One region of the Pseudomonas sp. GL_103 genome, then DNA from elsewhere that is predicted to be linked to it. Evidence: riboswitches for the same ligand, from Rfam matches in the RefSeq annotation. Region 1 holds a riboswitch; the other holds the start of a gene.

Region 1 (10,029 bases):
GTTCAGCTCTTCCTTCAAGGTGCGAATCTTCGGCAGATCCGGCTGGCTGTGGTCGCCATGATAGCTGGCCGCCGCCTCGCCTTTCAGGCTTTCCACCGCCGCGAGCATACCGCCCTGGAACTGGTAGTAATCGTTGGAGTCGAGCAGATCGTGCTCGCGGTTATCCTGGTTTTGCAGCACCGCCTGTACCTGGCTCAGGCGCTGGCTGAACTGTTCGCGGGCAGTGGTGCCTTCGTCGGAACCGCCGTAAGCGTAGCCGCCCCAGTTGAGGTAGACCTCGGCCAGGTCCTCGCGGCTCTGCCACAGGCGACCGTCGATGGCGCCCTGCACACCCGCGCCGTAGGCACCGGGCTTGGCCCCGAAAATCCGCCAGCCGGCCTGACGTCGCGCAGCGTCTTCATCGAGCCCTGACTGCAGCAGGGCTGTGCGCTCGGCGCGTACCTTGGCCGACAACGGATTGAGGTCATCCGGCTCATCGAGGTCGGCCACTGCTTGCACCGCCGCGTCGAACAAGCGAATCAGATTGGCAAAGGCATCGCGGAAGAAACCGGACACACGCAAGGTCACGTCCACCCGCGGACGGTCGAGCAAACTCAACGGCAGAATCTCGAAATCATCGACCCGCTGGCTGCCGGTGGCCCAGACCGGGCGCACCCCCATCAGCGCCATGGCCTGGGCGATGTCATCGCCGCCGGTGCGCATGGTCGCGGTGCCCCACACCGACAGGCCGAGCTGGCGCAAATGATCACCGTGGTCTTGCAGGTGCCGTTCGAGAATCAGGTTGGCCGACTGGAAACCGATGCGCCACGCCGTGGTGGTCGGCAGGTTGCGCACATCCACCGAATAGAAATTGCGCCCGGTGGGCAGCACGTCCAGGCGACCGCGACTCGGCGCGCCGCTGGGACCGGCCGGGACGAAGCGACCGCTCAGGGCATCGACCAATCCGCGCATTTCCGCCGGACCGCAGGCGTCCAGACGTGGAGCGACCACCTCGCGCAGGTTGTCGATGATGGCTTGCACCTCGATCCAGTCGGCCCCTTGTGGGAGCGGGCTTGTCTCCGGGCGGCGTTCCGACGAGGCGGTTGATCCTTCAGCATTTATGTCGATTGACCCAACGCTTTCGCGAGCAAGCCCGCTCCCACAGGGGTTATTCAACGCGTCCGAAATCAACTGCGCGGCGAACAGTTCCAGGCGCTCGCGAGTATCCCCCGCCGTACGCCAGGTCTCGTCGCTGATAAGCAAAAGAGGCTCGGGACGCGGCCCGGCCCAAGGCTCGGCCAGCGCACAATCGAGCGGATCGAACCCCAACCCGAAGGCCTTGGCCAATGCCCGCAGCAGACTCGACTGCGCGCCTCGGCCATCACCCCGTGGAATGCGCAACAACGCCAGCAAAGTATCGATGCGCAAGCGCCCGGTGGGTGATTCGCCGAATACATGCAGGCCGTCGCGGATCTGCGACTCTTTCAAATCGCACAGATAAGTGTCGAGTCGCGGCAACCAGATCGCTGCGTCGGCATCACTGTCGAGTTGTTCGTCCAGTTGCAGTTCACGGTCGATGTGGGTGTCGCGCACCAGTTGCAAGATGTCGCGCTGCAACTCTCGGGCACGACGCGGATCCAGCAGTTGCGCTTCGTAATACTCGTCGGCCAACAGCTCGAGGTTGCGCAGCGGGCCGTAGGTTTCGGCGCGGGTCAGCGGTGGCATCAGGTGATCGATGATCACGGCCTGGGTGCGCCGCTTGGCCTGGGCGCCCTCGCCCGGGTCGTTGACGATGAACGGATAGATGTTCGGCAGGGGCCCGAGCAAAGCATCCGGCCAGCAGTTTTCCGAGAGCCCGACGCCCTTGCCCGGCAGCCATTCGAGGTTGCCGTGTTTGCCGACGTGGATCACGCCGTGGGCGCCGTAGGTGTTGCGCAGCCAGAAGTAGAACGCCAGGTAACCGTGGGGCGGCACCAGGTCCGGGTCGTGATACACCGCGCTCGGATCGACCTGATAACCCCGCGCTGGCTGAATGCCGACGAAGGTCAGGCCAAAACGCAGGCCGGCGATCATCATCCGTCCACTGCGGCACATCGGGTCGTTTTCCGGTGTGCCCCAACGTTCGAGTACAGCCGCGCGATTGGCTTTGGGCAGTGCGTTGAACATCGCCAGATAATCATCCATGCCCAGGCTTTGCTGGCACGGACGCAGGTCGAGGGTTTCGAGATCGTTGCTGACGCCGCCGAGCAACTGCTGGATCAGTGCGGTGCCGCTGTCCGGTAATTCAGCCGGCAACGGATAATCTTCGGCATGCAGCGCCCGCAGGATATTCAGCGCGGCGGCCGGGGTATCGAGGCCGACGCCGTTGCCGATGCGGCCGTCGCGGGTCGGGTAATTGGCAAGAATCAAGGCAATGCGTTTTTCAGCATTAGGCACCCGCGCCAGATCGACCCAACGCCGCGCCAGCTCGGCGACGAAATCCATGCGTTCCGGTTGTGGCCGGTAGCAGACCACATCCGACTGACTGCGCTCACTGCGCCACGCCAGGTCCTTGAAACTGATCGGGCGGCTGATGATGCGTCCGTCCAGCTCCGGCAAGGCAATGTGCATCGCCAGATCACGAGGGCCAAGCCCCTGTTCGCTGGCGCGCCAACCGGGTTCGTTGTCCTGGGCGCAAATCGCCTGGATCACCGGAATATTGCGGCGAAACGGGCGCAGATGGGGTGCTTCAGGACTGGATTGGGCGAAGCCGGTGGTGTTCAGGATCACCGATACGCTGGCCTCATCCAGCCAGTCCTCGACCACGCAAAGACAACCAGGCTCCTTCAGGCTGGCCAGCGCAATCGGCAACGGATTCAACCCCGCGGCCTGCAAGCGCTGGCAAAAAACATCAATGAAAGCGGTGTTCGCCGCCTGCAAATGCGAGCGGTAAAACAGCACCGCCGCCACCGGTTGATCGGCGTGCCAGTCGGCCCGCCAGTCGCTCAGCGCGGCGCAGTGTTTGTGCGGATGGTATATCGCCGTGCGTGGCAGGGTTTGCGGCTCGCCCCAGGTGTAATCACGGGCCAGCCAGCGGTTGGCCAGGCAGCGGAAGAAATCGAGGGCGTTGCCCATGCCGCCCTGGCGCAGAAACTGCCAGAGCCGGTCGCGATCCTCGGCACCGACGGTGCTCAGGTCACTGAGCTCCGGGTCCGGGCGATCATCACCCGGCACCAGAATTACCTGCACTCCGCGCTGCGACAGCTCGACCAGGCGCTCGATGCCGTAACGCCAATAGGCGATGCCGCCGTGCAGCGAAATCAGGATCACCTTGGCGTGACGCAGCACTTCATCGACGTACAAATCGACCGAGGCATGGTTCTGCACCTGCATCGGGTTGGCCAGGCGCACGCTCGGGTAATCGTCGGGTAACTGCTGCGCCGCTTCGGCGAGCAGCGCCAGGCTGGAATCGCCGCTGCACAGGACCACCAGTTCGGCGGGGGTTTGTCCGAGGTCGGCAATGTTGTCATCCGACACGAAACCGCCGGGCTGGGTCCTGAGCAGGTGCATGGCTTACACGCTGAGCGCGGCGCGCAATTGCGCTTCGAGAACAGTGGCGTCCAGTGCCTGGCCGATCAGCACCAGACGGGTGACTCGCGCTTCTTCAGCACCCCACTGGCGGTCGAAATGCTTGTCGAAACGCGTGCCCACGCCCTGGATCAGCAGGCGCATCGGCTTGTTCGGAATGGCGGCGAAGCCTTTGACGCGCAGGATGCCGTGCTGGACCACCAGTTGGGTCAGCGCATCCAGCAGCAGGCTTTCGTCGGCTTGCGGCAGTTCGATGGAGATCGAATCGAAAGCGTCGTGATCGTGGTCGTCATGATCGTCGTCGCCATCGTGATGATGGTCGTGGTGGCTGTGACGGCTGTCGATATGTTCTTCGGAGCCGGCACCCAGGCCGATCAGCACGTCCAGCGGCAGGCGACCGCTGCTGGCTTCGATGATTTTCACCGCTGGCGGCAATTCCTCGGCGACTTCCAGGCGCACGCGGGCCAGGTCCGCCGGGTTGATCAGGTCGGCTTTGTTGAGGATCACCAGGTCAGCGCTGGCCAGTTGGTCGGCGAACAGTTCGTGCAGCGGCGATTCATGGTCCAGGTTCGGGTCGAGTTTGCGCTGGGCGTCGACCTGATCCGGGAACGCGGCAAAGGTGCCGGCGGCCACGGCCGGGCTGTCGACCACGGTGATCACTGCATCCACCGTGCAGGCACTGCGGATTTCCGGCCACTGGAAGGCCTGCACCAGCGGCTTGGGCAGTGCCAGACCGGACGTTTCGATGAGAATGTGGTCCAGATCGCCGCGACGGGCCACCAGCTCGCGCATCACCGGGAAGAATTCTTCCTGGACGGTGCAGCACAGGCAGCCGTTGGCCAGCTCATAGACACGGCCGCTGGCTTCTTCTTCGGTGCAACCGATGGAGCACTGCTTGAGGATTTCGCCGTCGATGCCCAACTCGCCAAATTCGTTGACGATCACCGCGATGCGGCGACCCTGGGCGTTGTCGAGCATGTGCCGCAGCAGCGTGGTCTTGCCCGAGCCGAGAAAGCCGGTGACGATGGTGACGGGGAGTTTGGCCAGTGTTTTCATCGGATGCCCTATGGCTAATGTGGCGGGCATACAGGACGACGACCGGCAACGCGGACGCGCGTGCCTGAAGAGTTCGCCACCGGATCACCCCGCCCGGTTGAAAGTGAGAATCTGTGACGAGGCAGGTCTCCTGGCTGACGGTGTGCCGGCCTTGAGCCTGGCATTCGCTGCGCCTTCCCGCCGGCCTCATGGATTGAGCCTGCAGTGGCGTGGCAACGAACATCACCGTTCACAGTTGCGGGGGCAGCCGCGGCATCGACCGCGTTCCCTTCTTAGCTTCGACAAACGCCGAAGAACCTCGAAAGCGCAAGGCTACGCATGGTGGGAAGACCGGTCAATCACTGTAGGAGCTGCCGAAGGCTGCGATCATTTGATTTCCCTTTTAAAAACAAGATCAAAAGATCGCAGCCTTCGGCAGCTCCTACAAAGAGCCGGGCATCATTCAGCCTCAAGTGAGAACCCTTGCCAATTGACGCCCAACCCCCGCCCATGCTCTCCTACACACCTTGTTACGGGTGCCCTTCACAGGGTGAAACGGGAAACCGGTGAATCATGTGCTTTACTCTTAAGCCATGTCAGTCCGGTGCTGCCCCCGCAACGGTAAGCGAGTGAAGCGTCAGATCCACTGTGCCTCCAGGGCATGGGAAGGTGATGCTTTCAGGTTCAGGCCCAGGCCTTTGCCCCTCGTGAGCCCGGAGACCGGCCCGCAACACGAAGTGACCAGTACGGTCACTGAACCAACAAACCCGCGGTGGGCGGGCGCTGTTTGAAACCTTGCGCGCCTGGTCGTGCGGTTTTTTGCGTGCGCTCTTATTCCCCGCTGACAGACCAGAGGGAAACGCCATGTCGATCATCAGCAGCGCCGAACACACAGCCGCGAGCACCACCTCAACCCTGACCCAACGTCTGACCGTCGCCGTCTGCGCGTCGATCCTGGGCGCGTGCCTGGTGTATTTCGCCGGTTTTTCGCACATCGAAGCGGTGCACAACGCCGCCCACGATACCCGTCACAGCTCCGCGTTCCCGTGCCATTGAGAGCTGTCGACATGATCAAGCGTATTGCGCAAACCGCAGGTTTCACCGGGCTGCTGGCCGCCCTGTTGCTGACCCTGCTGCAAAGCTTCTGGGTCGCCCCGCTGATTTTGCAGGCCGAGACCTACGAAAAATCCGAACCGGCCGCGGTTGAAATGCATGAACACGCCGACGGTGCGACGGCTGCCCACACTCACGATGCACAAGCCTGGGAGCCGGAAGACGGCTGGCAGCGCGTGCTGTCGACCACCGGCGGCAACCTGGTAGTGGCCGTCGGTTTCGCCCTGATGCTGGCCGGCCTGTACACCTTGCGTGCGCCGACCAAAACCTCTCAGGGCCTGCTCTGGGGCCTGGCCGGTTACGCGACCTTCGTGCTCGCGCCGACCCTCGGCCTGCCACCTGAATTGCCAGGCACTGCCGCCGCCGACCTGGCACAACGGCAACTGTGGTGGATCGGTACCGCCGCCTCCACCGCCGTCGGTATCGCGCTGATCGTGTTCAGCCGTCACTGGCTGATGAAAGTCCTGGGTGCGGCGATCCTCGCCGTTCCCCATGTGATTGGCGCGCCACAACCGGAGGTGCATTCGATGCTCGCTCCAGAAGCGCTGGAAACCCGGTTCAAAATCGCTTCGCAACTGACCAACGTGGCGTTCTGGCTGGCCCTGGGCCTGATCAGCGCCTGGTTGTTCCGTCGTAAAAGCGATGGTCAATACCACGCATGACGGATATCAGCACAGCGCCGACCCTGGTGGTCGGCCTGGGCTGCCAGCGCGGCTGCCCCGTCAGCACGTTGCTGGCGCTGCTCGATCAGGCACTGGAGGCGCACCAGATTGCTCGTCATGAAATCAAGGCGCTGGCCAGCATCGATTCGAAGCGCGATGAACCTGCGCTGATCGAACTGGCTCAGCAACTTGGCCTGGAACTGATGTATTTCAGCAGTGAACAACTGGCCGTTTATGAGCAGCAACTCAGTCATCAATCGCAAATAGCCTTTGAACGCACCGGTTGCTACGGCGTGGCGGAAAGCGCCGCACTGGCCCTGGCTGAACTACTGGCCCAGGGCCCGGCAAAACTGCTGATTCCACGACAAAAATACGCCCAGGCAACCCTGGCATTGGCCGGCGCTGCGTAAAAAACCGATAATCCCCGCCTTTGATCATGAACATTCTTCATCTGAAGCCCTGTTCAACCTCTTTTTCCCCACAGGAACCGACGATGACCGTCTACTTCATTGGCGCAGGTCCCGGCGACCCCGAACTGATTACCGTCAAGGGCCAGCGGCTGATTCGCAGCTGCCCGGTGATCATTTATGCCGGTTCTCTGGTGCCTGCTGCCGTACTGGAAGGTCACTGTGCCGAACAAGTGGTCAACAGTGCCGAACTGCACCTGGAACAGATCATCGACCTGATCAAGAGCGCCCATGCCAAAGGCCAGGATGTGGCCCGGGTGCACTCCGGCGATCCGAGCCTGTATGGCGCCATTGGCGAGCAGATTCGCTATCTGCGGGAGCTGGACATCGCGTTCGAGATCGTGCCCGGCGTGACTGCAACAGCCGCGTGTGCCGCGCTTTTGGGCGCAGAACTGACGCTGCCGGATATTTCGCAGAGCGTAATCCTGACTCGCTACGCCGACAAAACCGCCATGCCACCCGGAGAGGAATTCTCCAGCCTGGCGCAGCACGGCGCGACCATGGCTATTCACTTGGGGGTCAATCACCTGGCGAAGATCGTTGAGGAACTGCTGCCCCATTACGGCGCCGATTGCCCGATTGCGGTGGTTCACCGCGCGAGCTGGCCGGATCAGGATTGGGTGGTGGGCACGCTCGAGGATATTGCCGGGAAGGTTGAAGCCAAGGGCTTTCGTCGTACAGCGTTGATTCTGGTGGGTCGGGTGCTGGGCAGCGATCATTTCAGTGAGTCGTCACTGTATCGCACGGGGCATGCGCATCTCTATCGCCCTTAAAAACAAAAGATCGCAGCCTTCGGCAGCTCCTACAAGAGAATGCGTACACCTGTAGGAGCTGCCGAAGGCTGCGATCTTTTATACTTCACCCATAAAAAAACGGCGCTCACGGGGCGCCGTTTTTTCGTTTCGCAGCGAACACCTTAGTAGTAGGCGTTTTCTTTCTGCGTGTGGTCGGTCACGTCGCGAACGCCTTTGAGCTCGGGAATACGCTCGAGCAAGGTGCGCTCGATGCCTTCCTTCAGCGTCACGTCGGCCTGGCCGCAGCCCTGGCAACCACCGCCGAACTGCAGGACAGCGATGCCGTCTTCGACCACGTCGATCAGGCTGACCTGACCGCCGTGGCTGGCCAGCCCCGGGTTGATCTCGGTTTGCAGGTAGTAGTTGATGCGCTCGTTGACCGGGCTGTCGGCGTTGACCATCGGTACCTTGGCGTTTGGCGCCTTGATGGTCAGTTGGCCGCCCATGCGGTCGGTGGCGTAGTCGACTACGGCATCGTCCAGGAAGGCTTCGCTGAAGTGGTCGATGTACGCGGTGAAGCTTTTGAGCCCCAGCGCGGTGTCTTCGGGTTTTTCTTCGCCCGGCTTGCAGTAGGCAATGCAGGTTTCGGCGTACTGGGTGCCAGGCTGGGTGATGAAGACGCGGATGCCGATGCCCGGGGTGTTCTGCTTGGAGAGCAGATCAGCCAGGTAATCGTGGGCGGCGTCAGTGATGGTAATAGCGGTCATGGAAACTCCTCGCAGGCTTGGGCGCAGTTTACGCCAATCAACGCGCCGGACAAAGTCCTAGTATTTTTGTCGGGAAAAGATCCCGATGATCTCTCCCTGTAGGAGCTGCCGCAGGCTGCGATCTCTTGATTTGTTTTTTAGATCAAAAGATCGCAGCCTGCGGCAGCTCCTACAGGAGGGCCCAGTGTTTCAGAGGTTCTCGTAGCGATTCATGTCCAGCACGCCATCTTCCACCGGATCGTTTTCGTGGATGTAGCGGCTCAGGTCATGGAAGTAAGCCCAGAATTGCGGATGACTGCGGCGTATTCCCCAACGTTCGACGATTTTCTCGAAGCTGTCGGTGTCCTTGGCGCTTTCCATCGCATCCACAAACGCAGGTACTTGCCCGGCCGGGATGTTGAACATGAAGTTCGGGTAGCTGCTGAGTACACCCGGGAAAATCGTCAGGGTGTCCAGCCCCGGCTGATAGCGCAGCGATTCGCCGAGCAAAAACGCCACGTTGCTGTGGGCACGGTTACGCAACAGGCTGTAGACCTCACGCTTGCCGCTGGTGGTTTCGATACGCAGCAGGGTGGCTTCCGGCAACTGGTCGATGACCTTCAGCCCGGCGGCCGGCCGCGAAGTCAGACGGCTCAATGCCTGCTCGGCACTTTGCAGGTCCGGGTCGATGTTCGGCCGCGAACAGTAAGCGCCGTCGCAGCGATTGATCGGGTCGGGCCTGGCATTAAGGTCGCCGTATCGGGCCATTAACTGATTGGCAAAGTCACGCTTGGGATCAGCCGGGTTCAGATTCAGCGCGGTCGGCTTGTCGTCGTCGATGGTCTCGTAGTCCAGCCACATCTTGAATTTGCCACTGTTCTGATACCAATCGTCAAGGTAGTCATCCCGGGAGTCGGCGGGCATCAGGCGCAGGAAGTTCTGCTCGGCACCGTTGCGGATCAGGTCGAAATACAGCCGCGTCTGGGCCTGGTGGGACACGTTACCGAACACATCGAAGTTCACTGCCAGTTGATAGTAGGTGCGCTCAAGCAGCGGATAGTCGAACAGCCACATCGTTTGCGGCACGTCGCCGATCAGGCCTTTGGTTACCGAAGCGCTGTCGAAATGGCGGAAGATACTCAGCAACGCATTGTCGTTACCGGCCCACAGGGTCGACCAACTCGGCGCAGGCTCGTCGGCGTAGCTGTCCCGGCGCAAGGCTTCGTATTCATTTCGCTTGTCGCGGTAGTCGTGCCACAGGCTGAGGACGCTGCCGACATCATCGTTCTGCCCCGGCATCGCCAGCAAAGGCGTGGCCTGCCCGCGATAGTTCGGATCGGTGACATACAGGTCGTGCTCGGGCGCCTGGAACAACGCCCAGAAATTATCGCGGATCACGTCCGTGGCGATCTGACCACGACACACTGGCCCACGGATAAAGGTGCGCACAAAGTACTCGGCGTTATCGAGCATGAACTGATAGCGCGCCTGGGCCGGAATCGCTTCGAAAGTGGCAAACGGGTTGGCCCGGCTCTGCGGCCCATAGCCCGGCAATGCGTCGACCTGCCAGTTGCCGCTGTAGAACAGGCTCTTGACCCGCGCCAGCTTCGCCGGACTCAGCGGATAGGTGATGTGGGTCTTGTGCACGATCACGCCCTGCACCGGCCACAACCGGTAGTAGAACTGCGTGCCCGGATCATCGTTCGGGCGACGGGTGTTGATCAGG
Region 2 (10,029 bases), 1.5 Mb from region 1:
GAGCAAGCCCGCTCCCACAGTTGACCGCGTTCTAATGTGGGAGCGGGCTTGCTCGCGAAGAGGCCAGAGCTTTCACCTCAGAATCCACAGAGTTCCCGCAACAGCCCGGTATCCAGATGCTTCTCCACCAGATCCGCCAGTCGCTCGATATCGCGCTCGCGCAAGCCGTGATAATCCACGTCCTGCACCTCCTGCAACCCGGCCCACCGCAGCAGCGCACTGCACGCCGCCGGCGATTCGAACAACCCGTGCAGATAGGTGCCGAAAATCTGCCCGTCAGCACTTTGCGCACCATCACAGCGGCCGTCATCCAGCTGCACGGCGGCCTGTGACAGGGCCGGTCCGGTGGTCACGCCGGCATGAATTTCATAACCCGCCACCGGCGCGTCTTCCAGCGCCAGGCGACCACGCACATTGCGCAACTGCTTCTCTTGTTCTAGCTGGGTCTGGAACGCCAGCAGCCCCAAACCGGCGCTGGAACCCGGCGCACCTTCAAGACCCAGCGGGTCATGCACCTGCTCACCAAGCATCTGCAGGCCGCCACAGATCCCCAGCAGTTTCCCGCCGTAACGCAGATGCCGGGCGATGGCGGTGTCCCAGCCATTGGCTCGCAGGTACGCGAGGTCGCTGCGCACACTTTTCGAGCCGGGAAGGATGATCAGGTCGGCGGGCGCAATCGCCTGGCCGGGGCCGATGAATTGCAGGTCCACTTGCGGATGCAGGCGCAGCGGATCGAAATCAGTGTGATTGCTGATGCGCGGCAGCACCGGCACCACCACCTTGAGCACCTGTTCGGCTTTATCGGTCTGGCGTTGATCGATGCCGTCCTCGGCCTCCAGGTGCAGGTCCATCACGTACGGCAGCACGCCGATCACCGGTTTGCCGGTGCGCTCTTCGAGCCAGTCGAGACCGGGTTGCAGCAACGCAATGTCGCCCCGGAAACGATTGATGACAAAGCCTTTGACCCGCGCCTGTTCGCTCGGCGACAGCAGTTCGAGGGTGCCTACCAGGTGGGCGAAAACCCCGCCGCGATTGATATCGGCGATCAGCAGCACCGGGCAATCCACCGCTTCGGCGAAGCCCATGTTGGCGATGTCGCCGGCCCGCAGATTGATTTCCGCCGGCGAGCCTGCACCCTCGACCATCACCAGCGGATACGCTGCGCTCAAGCGCTCGTGGGAGGCCAGTACCGCTTGCATGGCGATGGTTTTGTAGTCGTGATAGGCGACCGCATTCATGGTCGTGACGGCGCGGCCATGGATGATCACCTGGGCACCGGTGTCACTGTTGGGCTTGAGCAACACCGGGTTCATGTCGGTGTGCGGTTCAAGGTGCGCGGCCTGGGCCTGGACCGCCTGGGCGCGGCCGATCTCGCCACCGTCAGCGGTCACCGCACTGTTTAGAGCCATGTTCTGCGGCTTGAACGGCACCACCCTGACGCCCTGGCGTGTGGCCCAACGGCACAGCGCGGTCACCAGCGTGCTTTTACCGGCATCCGATGTGGTGCCCTGCACCATCAGCGTGGTCATTGGTTTTCCTTGGCGAAATCGTCGAACGCCTGCGCCAGTCGTACCCAGGCGATTTCGTCACCGGGCAAGCCGAATCGCAGGCTGCTGTTGTGGGTGAACAATCGCAGGAGAATGCCGCGCCGGGCCATGAATTCATGCAGCTCTTCGGCGCGTTCGGTGATCAGCCACTGGAACAGCGCACAGCCGCCCTGAGGCTCGAAGCCGTGTTGCTCCAGCAACGACGCAAGGCGCTCGCTGGCCTCTTCGGTGCGCACCCGTTGTCGCGTTTGCCCCTCGGTATCGCGCAGGCAGGTCTGGCCCACTACCCGGGTTGCCCCGCTCACGGCCCAGGGCCCCACTTGTTCAGCGAGCAACTTGAGCAACTTGCGCTCGGCCAGCACAAACCCCAGGCGTACACCGGCCAGGCCGAAAAACTTGCCGAAGGAGCGCAAGACGATCAGCCCGACTTGATGGGCAAACGGCGCCAGGCTCAGTTGCGGCGTGTTATCCATGAACGCTTCGTCCACCACCAGCCAGCCACCGCGCTGGGCCAGTCGCGTGTGCCAGTCGAGCAGGCGACTTGGGGTGAGGCACAGGCCCGTGGGGTTATTCGGATTGACCACCACCAGCACGTCGAAACTGTCGATAAAGAAGTCGACTTCCTGCTCCAGCACTTCACGCACGATGTAGCCGTTGCGACGCCACGCTTCGGCGTGCTCGGCGTAACACGGCGACAGCACGCCAACCTTGCCCGCCCGACGCAAGCGCGGCAGCAGTTGAATCGCCATTTGCGAGCCGGCCACCGGCAATGCCTGCAAGGTGCCGTAGTAATCACAGGCGGCCTGCTCCAGACCGTCGTCCGCCTCCGGCAAACGAGCCCAGGCCCGCAAAGGAATATCCGGCACCGGGAACGGCCATGGTGCAAGCCCCGTGGACAAGTCCAGCCAGTCGGCTTCATCTATGCCGTATTCGAGCGCCGCCTTGCGCAATCGCCCACCGTGCTCAAGCATAAAATTCGGCCCCCAGGCAGAGAATCAGCAGCCATAACCATACCCCGCGCTGGACCAATTGCCAGCCCCGGTCAATGGAGTCGGCATCCGCCGGCACGCCTTCGCCCAACTGCGGACGCTGATGCAGTTCGCCGTGATAAATCGCCGCCCCGCCCAATTCGACGCCAAGGGCGCCCGCCCCTGCCGCCATCACCGGGCCGGCGTTCGGACTGTCCCAGGTCGGGCCCTGGCTGCGCCAGCATTTCAACGCCAGCCGGGTTTTGCCCAGCAGCGCGTAAGTCAGCGCCACCAGGCGCGCAGGAATGTAATTGAGCACGTCGTCGACCTTCGCCGCCGCCCAGCCGAACCGTTCGAAGCGCTCATTGCGGTAACCCCACATCGCATCCAGCGTATTGCTCAGGCGGTAGAGCACCACCCCCGGCGCGCCGGCCACGGCAAACCAGAACAACGCCGCGAACACCGCATCGCTGCCGTTTTCCAGCACCGACTCGGTAGCGGCGCGGGCGACTTCGGTTTCATCCAGCTCGCTGGTCTGGCGACTGACCAGATAGCTCACCCGCGTGCGCGCCGCTTCCAGGTCATTACTGCGCAGGGCCTTGGCCACAGGCGTGACGTGTTCACCGAGGCTGCGCATGCCGAGGGCGCAATAGAGCGCGAGAATCTCGACGATCCAGCCGACATAAGGCGCCCAGGAAAATGCCGTGGCCAACAGCGTCAGCGGCAATACGGCGATCACCCACGCGGTGACGCCATGACTGCGCCAGCCGCGACCGCCGCCGTTGAAACGTTGTTCGATGCGCTCGGCAAATCGGCCGAACGCCACCAGCGGATGCCAGCGTTTGGGCTCACCCAGCAGCGCATCCAGCGCAACCGCGGCGACACTCAACAACGCCACACTCATCGACTCACTCCCCAATAATTTTCATACAGCAATTCATGTAGCGGACGCGCCTGCGCCCAGCCCTCGAGCACCAGCATCGGCGCCGGGTAGAACTCCCTCACCGGCCCCAGGCACAGCACGGCGAGCGGCTTGGCACCGGGCGGCAACCTCAACAGGTCCGCCAGTGCCTGTGGTTCGAACAGCGACACCCAGCCCATGCCCAGCCCTTCGGCGCGGGACGCCAGCCACAGGTTCTGGATCGCGCAGGATAACGAGGCCATGTCCATTTCCGGCAGCGTGCGGCGGCCGAAGATATGCTGCTCGCGGTCGTCCATCAGTGCGGCGACCAGTACCTCGGCGCAATCGTTGATGCCTTCGACCTTGAGCTTCATGAACTCATCGCTGCGCTTGCCGAGGGCTTCAGCGGTGCGGATGCGTTCTTCTTCCACCAGAGCCTGGATTCGCCCGCGCAAGGCGCGATCGCTGATGCGGATAAAGCGCCAAGGCTGCATCAGGCCGACACTGGGAGCCTGGTGTGCGGCCTCGAGCAGGCGCCGGAGCAATTCGGGCTCGACGGTGCCGCCGCTGAAGTGGCGCATGTCGCGGCGCTCGGCGATGGCGCGATAGACCGCTGCGCGTTCGGCTTCAGAGAATGCGTTGTCGCTCATGGCCTCTTCGCGAGCAAGCCCGCTCCCACATTTGAAGGTGAGCTGCCTGAAGAAACGCAATCCCCTGTGGGAGCGGGCTTGCTCGCGAAGGCGGCTTCAAGTTCCGGCGCAAACAGCGCGGCAATCGCCGAGGGGTTCGACGGAAAATAAAAGTGCACATAAGAGGCAGTCATTCGCCCCTCACGGTAGACCGCCTCCGCTCCGCGCCCGCCATTAGGGCTCAAGCCACGGGCAATCGGCGCCAGTTCCGTGGTGGTCAGCGAATGGTGATAGGTGTGCCCGCGCAGCGAACCTTCCGGCAGTTCCACCGCCTGCAACGCCAGCGCTGCCAGACGCTTTTGCATCACCGCATCACCGGCCAGCAAGCCAACCAGTTCGGCGCGAGCGCCCTCGACATCGGTCAGGGAATCGAGCAGATACAGCATGCCGCCACACTCGGCGAGCAAGGGCTTGCCTGCCCGGTGGTGGGCGCGGATCGCGTCGAGCATCGCAGTGTTTTGCGCCAGCGCAACATGGTGCAGCTCCGGGTAACCACCCGGCAGATACAGGCTGTCCGCCTCCGGCAACGCTCGGTCGCGGATCGGCGAGAAGAACGACAACTCGGCACCCATCGCCCGCAGCAGATCCAGGCTCGCGCCGTAGGTGAACGCAAAGGCCTCATCGCGAGCGACGGCAATGCGCACACCGGCGAGCAGCGGTTCGGCCGCGATGACATCAGGGGCGGCGAACTCGACTGCCGGCGGCAGCGCGACCTCGCAACTGTTGGCCAAGGCATCGGCGGCCGCATCGAGGCGCAGGTCGAGATCGTTCAGCTCACTGGCCTGCACCAGCCCCAGGTGCCGGCTCGGCAATTCGATCCCGGTTTCCCGGGACAGCGCGCCGTACCAGCGCAAGCCTTCAGTCAGGCTGCCTTCGAGCAGTTGCGCGTGGCGCAGCGTGCCGACACGATTGGCCAGCACGCCGGCGAACGGCAAGTCCGGCTGATAACGCGCCAGCCCCAGGGCCAGTGCGCCGAAGGTCTGGGCCATGGCGGTGCCATCGATCACACCCAGCACCGGCACACCGAAATGCCGCGCCAGATCGGCGCTCGACGGCGTACCGTCGAACAGCCCCATGACGCCTTCGATCAAAATCAGGTCGGCGTCAGCGGCGGCTTCCCACAGCAACCGGCGACTCTCCTGCTCGCCAACCATCCACATGTCCAGTTGATACACCGGCGCACCGCTGGCGCGTTCGAGAATCATCGGATCAAGAAAGTCGGGGCCGCACTTGAACACACGGACCTTGCGCCCCTGATTGCGATGCAATCGGGCCAGTGCCGCGGTGACGGTGGTCTTGCCCTGGCCAGAGGCCGGCGCGGCAATCAGTACCGCCGGACAGTGTCGAGGTTGACTCACAATTCGACGCCTTTCTGCGCTTTGATTCCGGCCTGAAAGGCGTGTTTGATCACACCCATCTCGGTGACGGTGTCAGCCATCTCGATCATTTCCGGCTTGGCGGCACGACCGGTGACCACCACGTGTTGCATCGGTGGCCGGGCCTGCAAGTCGCTTAGCACCTGATCGAGATCAAGGTAGCCGTGCTTGAGGGCGATGTTCAGCTCATCCAGCACCACCAGACCGATGGACGGATCGCGCAGCAGTTCCCGGGACACCGCCCAGGCGGCTTCGGCGGCGGCGATGTCGCGCTGGCGGTCCTGGGTTTCCCAGGTAAAGCCTTCGCCCATCACGTGGAAGCGCACCTGCTCGGGAAAGCGCCGGAAGAACAGCTCTTCGCCCGTGCTGTTGCGGCCCTTGATGAACTGCACCACGCCGCATTGCATGCCGTGCCCCATGGCGCGGGCAAGCATGCCGAAGGCCGAACTGCTCTTGCCCTTGCCGTTGCCGGTCAGCACCAGCAGCAGGCCACACTCGTTCGGGGAATTAGCGATGCGCTCGTCGATCACAGCTTTTTTGCGCTGCATGCGCGCCAGGTGGCGTTCGTCACGATCGGGGGTATCAGTCATGGGGGAGCTCTCCGTTGAGGCAGGAATAACGGCGGGCAGGCACAAGAATAGAAGGCAAAAAGCCTGGCATCGCCCACCGTGATGCCGCTGGATGAATCAGGCCGGTCTCCGGGCTCATGAGTGGCGCGGGGCCGGACCGTGCGCCTTCCCGCATCGAATCGACACAGTGGCATCACACACAGTTTTCACTCATTTACCGTTGCGGGGGCAGCGCCGGAATTGCGGGCCTTCGACCAACAGAAGGACTCACGCACCGGCTTCCCTGTTTCACTCTGTCGACCCAAGCCACAGAGCACCTGAAACAAGCCGCGAAGGTTAGAGGGTTGGGGGTGGAGCGTCAATTAAAGCCGGGCGGCCATCGACCGAATAACTGCCATCAATCAATAAACTGACGTCAATCTTGTGCCACGCTCCCAGCAGTGATATCAAAGAGCCACAACCTCACAACACAACAACAAGGGTGAGCCCATGCAAGGCATGATCATCAGCAATCCAAAGCTGGAATTCCTGCGCCCGGTGCTCGAACACTGGTTCGAATGCATCGACCGTTACAACACCGTCCGCGGTGATGGCGACACACCATACTGGCACGACGAAAAGGCCAATCTCGGACTGCTGTCCGCCGCCGCCTGGATGGCCGAGATGGTCACGCTGCAACAGACGCCAACCCGCAAGCAGACCGAAGAAGGCGAACGCAACAGCCGCGCCGACCTGCTCCTGGCGTCGTCCGAAACCCGCGCCTACATCCAGACCAGCCAGCGCTGGCCACGGGTCAACAGCCTCAACCTGAGCCAGGCCCTGCTCGACATCGTCAGCGATGCGAAGCGGCTGAGCCACGCCAGCGACCTGAAACTCGGCTGCCTGTTCGTCGCCCCGCAAAAAGCCCAGCAGGGCGCCACACCGGAAGAACTCCAGGACATGGTCGACGACCTGCAAAAGGAACACACCTGCGCTGTCGCCTGGTATTTCCCTTATGCCTACCGCAAGTTGCGCAACGAAGCCGGCAACTATCACCCCGGCATTGCGGTGCTGTTCAAGGAAGCACGCGGCTGAGGGTTGAACCATCGGACGACAACCCTTCTCTATGAATAGAACAAGGCATTCATAGGGAAGACCAGCATGCGCACGCCCCCGTTCGTTCTCGTTATCGCGCTCTGCGGAGGGCTCGCCGCTTGTGGCGAGACCTCCCGCCTGCAAGTCTCCGACGGTACCGGCCCGTCACCCCAACTACCAGAACCCAACAAGACACTGGTTCCGACCGTGAACATCGCCCCGGCCATCGGCTGGCCACAGGGTGCGAAACCCGTCGCTGCCACGGGCATTCAAGTGGCCGCTTTTGCCGAAGACCTGGATCACCCCCGCTGGCTTTATGTGCTGCCCAATGGCGATGTGCTGGTGGCGGAAACCAACGCACCACCCAAACCCGAAGACGGCAAAGGCATTCGCGGCTGGGTCATGAAGAAAGTCATGGGCCGCGCGGGGGCCGGTGTGCCCAGCGCCAACCGCATCACCTTGCTGCGCGACAAGGACCACGATGGCGTCGCGGAAACCCGCACGGTGTTTCTGCAAAACCTCAACTCGCCCTTCGGCATGACCCTGGTCGGCAATGACCTGTATGTGGCCGACACGGATCGCCTGCTGCGCTTTCACTATGAAAGTGGCGATACGCAGATCAAGTCGCCACCGATCAAGGTGGTCGACCTGCCGGGCGGCCCGCTGAACCATCACTGGACCAAAAACGTCATTGCCAGCAAGGACGGCAGCAAGCTGTACGTCACCGTGGGTTCCAACAGCAACGTCGCCGAAAACGGCATGGACAAGGAAGAAGGTCGCGCGGCGATCTGGGAAGTGGATCGCGCCACCGGCCAGCAGCGGATCTTCGCCTCCGGCCTGCGCAACCCCAACGGCATGGCGTGGGAACCGCACAGTGGCGCGCTGTGGACTGCGGTCAACGAACGGGATGAAATCGGCAGTGACCTGGTTCCGGACTACATCACTTCGGTGAAAGACGGCGCATTCTATGGCTGGCCGTACAGCTACTACGGCCAGCATGTCGATATTCGCGTCGAGCCGCAAAACCCGGACCTGGTGGCCAAGGCTATCGCCCCGGACTACGCCGTCGGCCCGCACACGGCATCACTGGGCCTGACCTTCGCTGAAAACAGCAAGCTACCGCCGCCCTTCACCCAAGGGGCATTCATCGGGCAGCACGGTTCATGGAACCGTAACCCCCACAGTGGCTACAAAGTGATTTTCGTGCCGTTCAGCGCGGGCAAACCCGTCGGCAAGCCCGTTGAAGTGCTCAGCGGATTTCTCAACGACAAGGAACAGGCCATGGGCCGCCCGGTGGGCGTGGTGATCGATCGCCAGGGTGACCTGTTGGTGGCCGATGATGTGGGGAACAAGGTGTGGCGGGTTTCGGCAGTAAAATAAATTCCAACTGCCAACATATTCCCCTGTGGGAGCGGGCTTGCTCGCGAAGGCGGTGCATCAGTCAAAATAATAGTCGACTGACAGCCTGCATTCGCGAGCAAGCCCGCTCCCACAAGGGCTTAGCGTTTGCGACAGAGTGTGAGCCCATCACCCAGCGGCAACAACGACAGATCCACCCGCACATCATCCTTCAATGCCAGGTTGAGCGCCTGGATCGCCCGGGTGTCCGCGCTCTCGGGGCTGACCTCGAGCACGCGCCCGCTCCATAGCGTGTTATCGAACACCGCCAGCCCACTGACCCGCAGCAATCCCAAGGCGTGTTCCAGATAAGCCGGGTAGTTGGCCTTGTCGGCATCGATGAACACCAGGTCGTATTGCCCGCCCTGCCCTTGTCGCTCAAGTTCGGCGAGGGTTTCCAGCGCCGGAGCCAGTCGCAGGTCAATCCGCCCGGCGAGCCCCGCTTCTTGCCAGTAGCGCCGTGCGATGGCGTTGTAGTCGCCGGGGATGTCACAGCAAATCAGCGAACCGTCAGCGGGCAATGCCGCCGCCATGCACAGCGCGCTGTAGCCGGTAAAAGTGCCGACTTCGAGCAAACGCCTGGCCCCCGTCAGCTTCACCAGCAAAGCAAGAAACTGCCCCTGCTCAGGCGCCACCTGCCAGCGTGCCATCGGCAGCGCCTGGGTCTCATCGCGCAAGCGCTTGAGCAGTGGTGTTTCGCGCAGGGAAACATCGAGCAGGTATTGGTACAGGTCGTCGTCGAGATTGAGCGTGCGAGCCGTCATGACCATCAGCTCCGGAGGTTACGGATTGCGCGCCAAATGTTCAGGTTGCAGAACACGCTTGGCGCTCAGGTAAGCTTTTTGCCAATACGCCTTGGACAGGCTATCGAGCTTCACGGTGCCGCCGGTAGCCGGCGCGTGGACGAAGCGCCCTTCTCCCACATAGATGCCAGCATGACTGACCTGGGAACCGCCATTGGTGGCGAAGAAAAGCAGGTCGCCGGTCTGCAGGCCTTCCTTGCCCACATTCGCCGCTTGCATGGAGATCATCTCGCGCGTGGTGCGCGGCAAGGCAATGCCGGCGACATCGCGATACACATAAGCGATCAAACCGCTGCAATCAAATCCGGAATCCGGCGTGTTGCCACCCCAGCGATAAGGCGTGCCCACCAGACCAAGCGCGCGAAACAGCACGTCTTCCGCTTCGGGCGAAAACGCTTGTGAGGAACCAAATACGATGGGAGCGCGAACCACCGGCGCAGGAGGCGGTGTGCGGCTGGCGCAGGCACTGAGCAGCGCTGCGAAAAACATGATTGCGAGGCGGGCCGACGTCGTCATAAGCAGAACATCCTGATCTGGCTGCGGCTTTTTCTGCGGGGAGCGCAGAAAAGAAAACCGCCTGCGTTGGACGCAGGCGGTTTGCCATCATTTGTAGATCAAGATTCTAGCGGCTACACGACAAACTTCAAGTAAGACTTTAAGTTCGCCTTACAAATTGTCCGCTTATTTACGTGCAGTGACGATTG

The links. A riboswitch is a leader RNA that binds a small molecule or an ion and turns the genes downstream of it on or off. The one in region 1 is predicted to bind cobalamin.
Region 2: another riboswitch for cobalamin. It lies ahead of cobO (cob(I)yrinic acid a,c-diamide adenosyltransferase); the one in region 1 lies ahead of cobW (cobalamin biosynthesis protein CobW).

The regions. Positions count from the first base shown of each region.
Region 1 is NZ_CM174420.1:3,368,763-3,378,791, forward strand. It holds gene cobN (cobaltochelatase subunit CobN) at 1-3,528, opposite strand, end outside; gene cobW (cobalamin biosynthesis protein CobW) at 3,532-4,602, opposite strand; cobalamin riboswitch at 4,706-4,918, opposite strand; cobalamin riboswitch at 5,099-5,324, shown strand; gene AC3IP0_RS15245 (CbtB domain-containing protein) at 5,446-5,637, shown strand; gene AC3IP0_RS15250 (CbtA family protein) at 5,649-6,356, shown strand; gene AC3IP0_RS15255 (cobalamin biosynthesis protein) at 6,353-6,766, shown strand; gene cobM (precorrin-4 C(11)-methyltransferase) at 6,850-7,596, shown strand; gene nfuA (Fe-S biogenesis protein NfuA) at 7,740-8,324, opposite strand; gene AC3IP0_RS15270 (fatty acid cis/trans isomerase) at 8,514-10,029, opposite strand, start outside.
Region 2 is NZ_CM174420.1:1,894,108-1,904,136, reverse strand. It holds gene AC3IP0_RS08650 (cobyric acid synthase) at 78-1,529, opposite strand; gene cobD (threonine-phosphate decarboxylase CobD) at 1,526-2,518, opposite strand; gene cbiB (adenosylcobinamide-phosphate synthase CbiB) at 2,511-3,419, opposite strand; gene bluB (5,6-dimethylbenzimidazole synthase) at 3,416-4,066, opposite strand; gene AC3IP0_RS08630 (cobyrinic acid a,c-diamide synthase CobB) at 4,063-5,463, opposite strand; gene cobO (cob(I)yrinic acid a,c-diamide adenosyltransferase) at 5,460-6,071, opposite strand; cobalamin riboswitch at 6,154-6,386, opposite strand; gene AC3IP0_RS08620 (hypothetical protein) at 6,540-7,124, shown strand; gene AC3IP0_RS08615 (PQQ-dependent sugar dehydrogenase) at 7,191-8,504, shown strand; gene AC3IP0_RS08610 (class I SAM-dependent methyltransferase) at 8,624-9,286, opposite strand; gene AC3IP0_RS08605 (C40 family peptidase) at 9,305-9,841, opposite strand; gene AC3IP0_RS08600 (C40 family peptidase) at 10,007-10,029, opposite strand, start outside.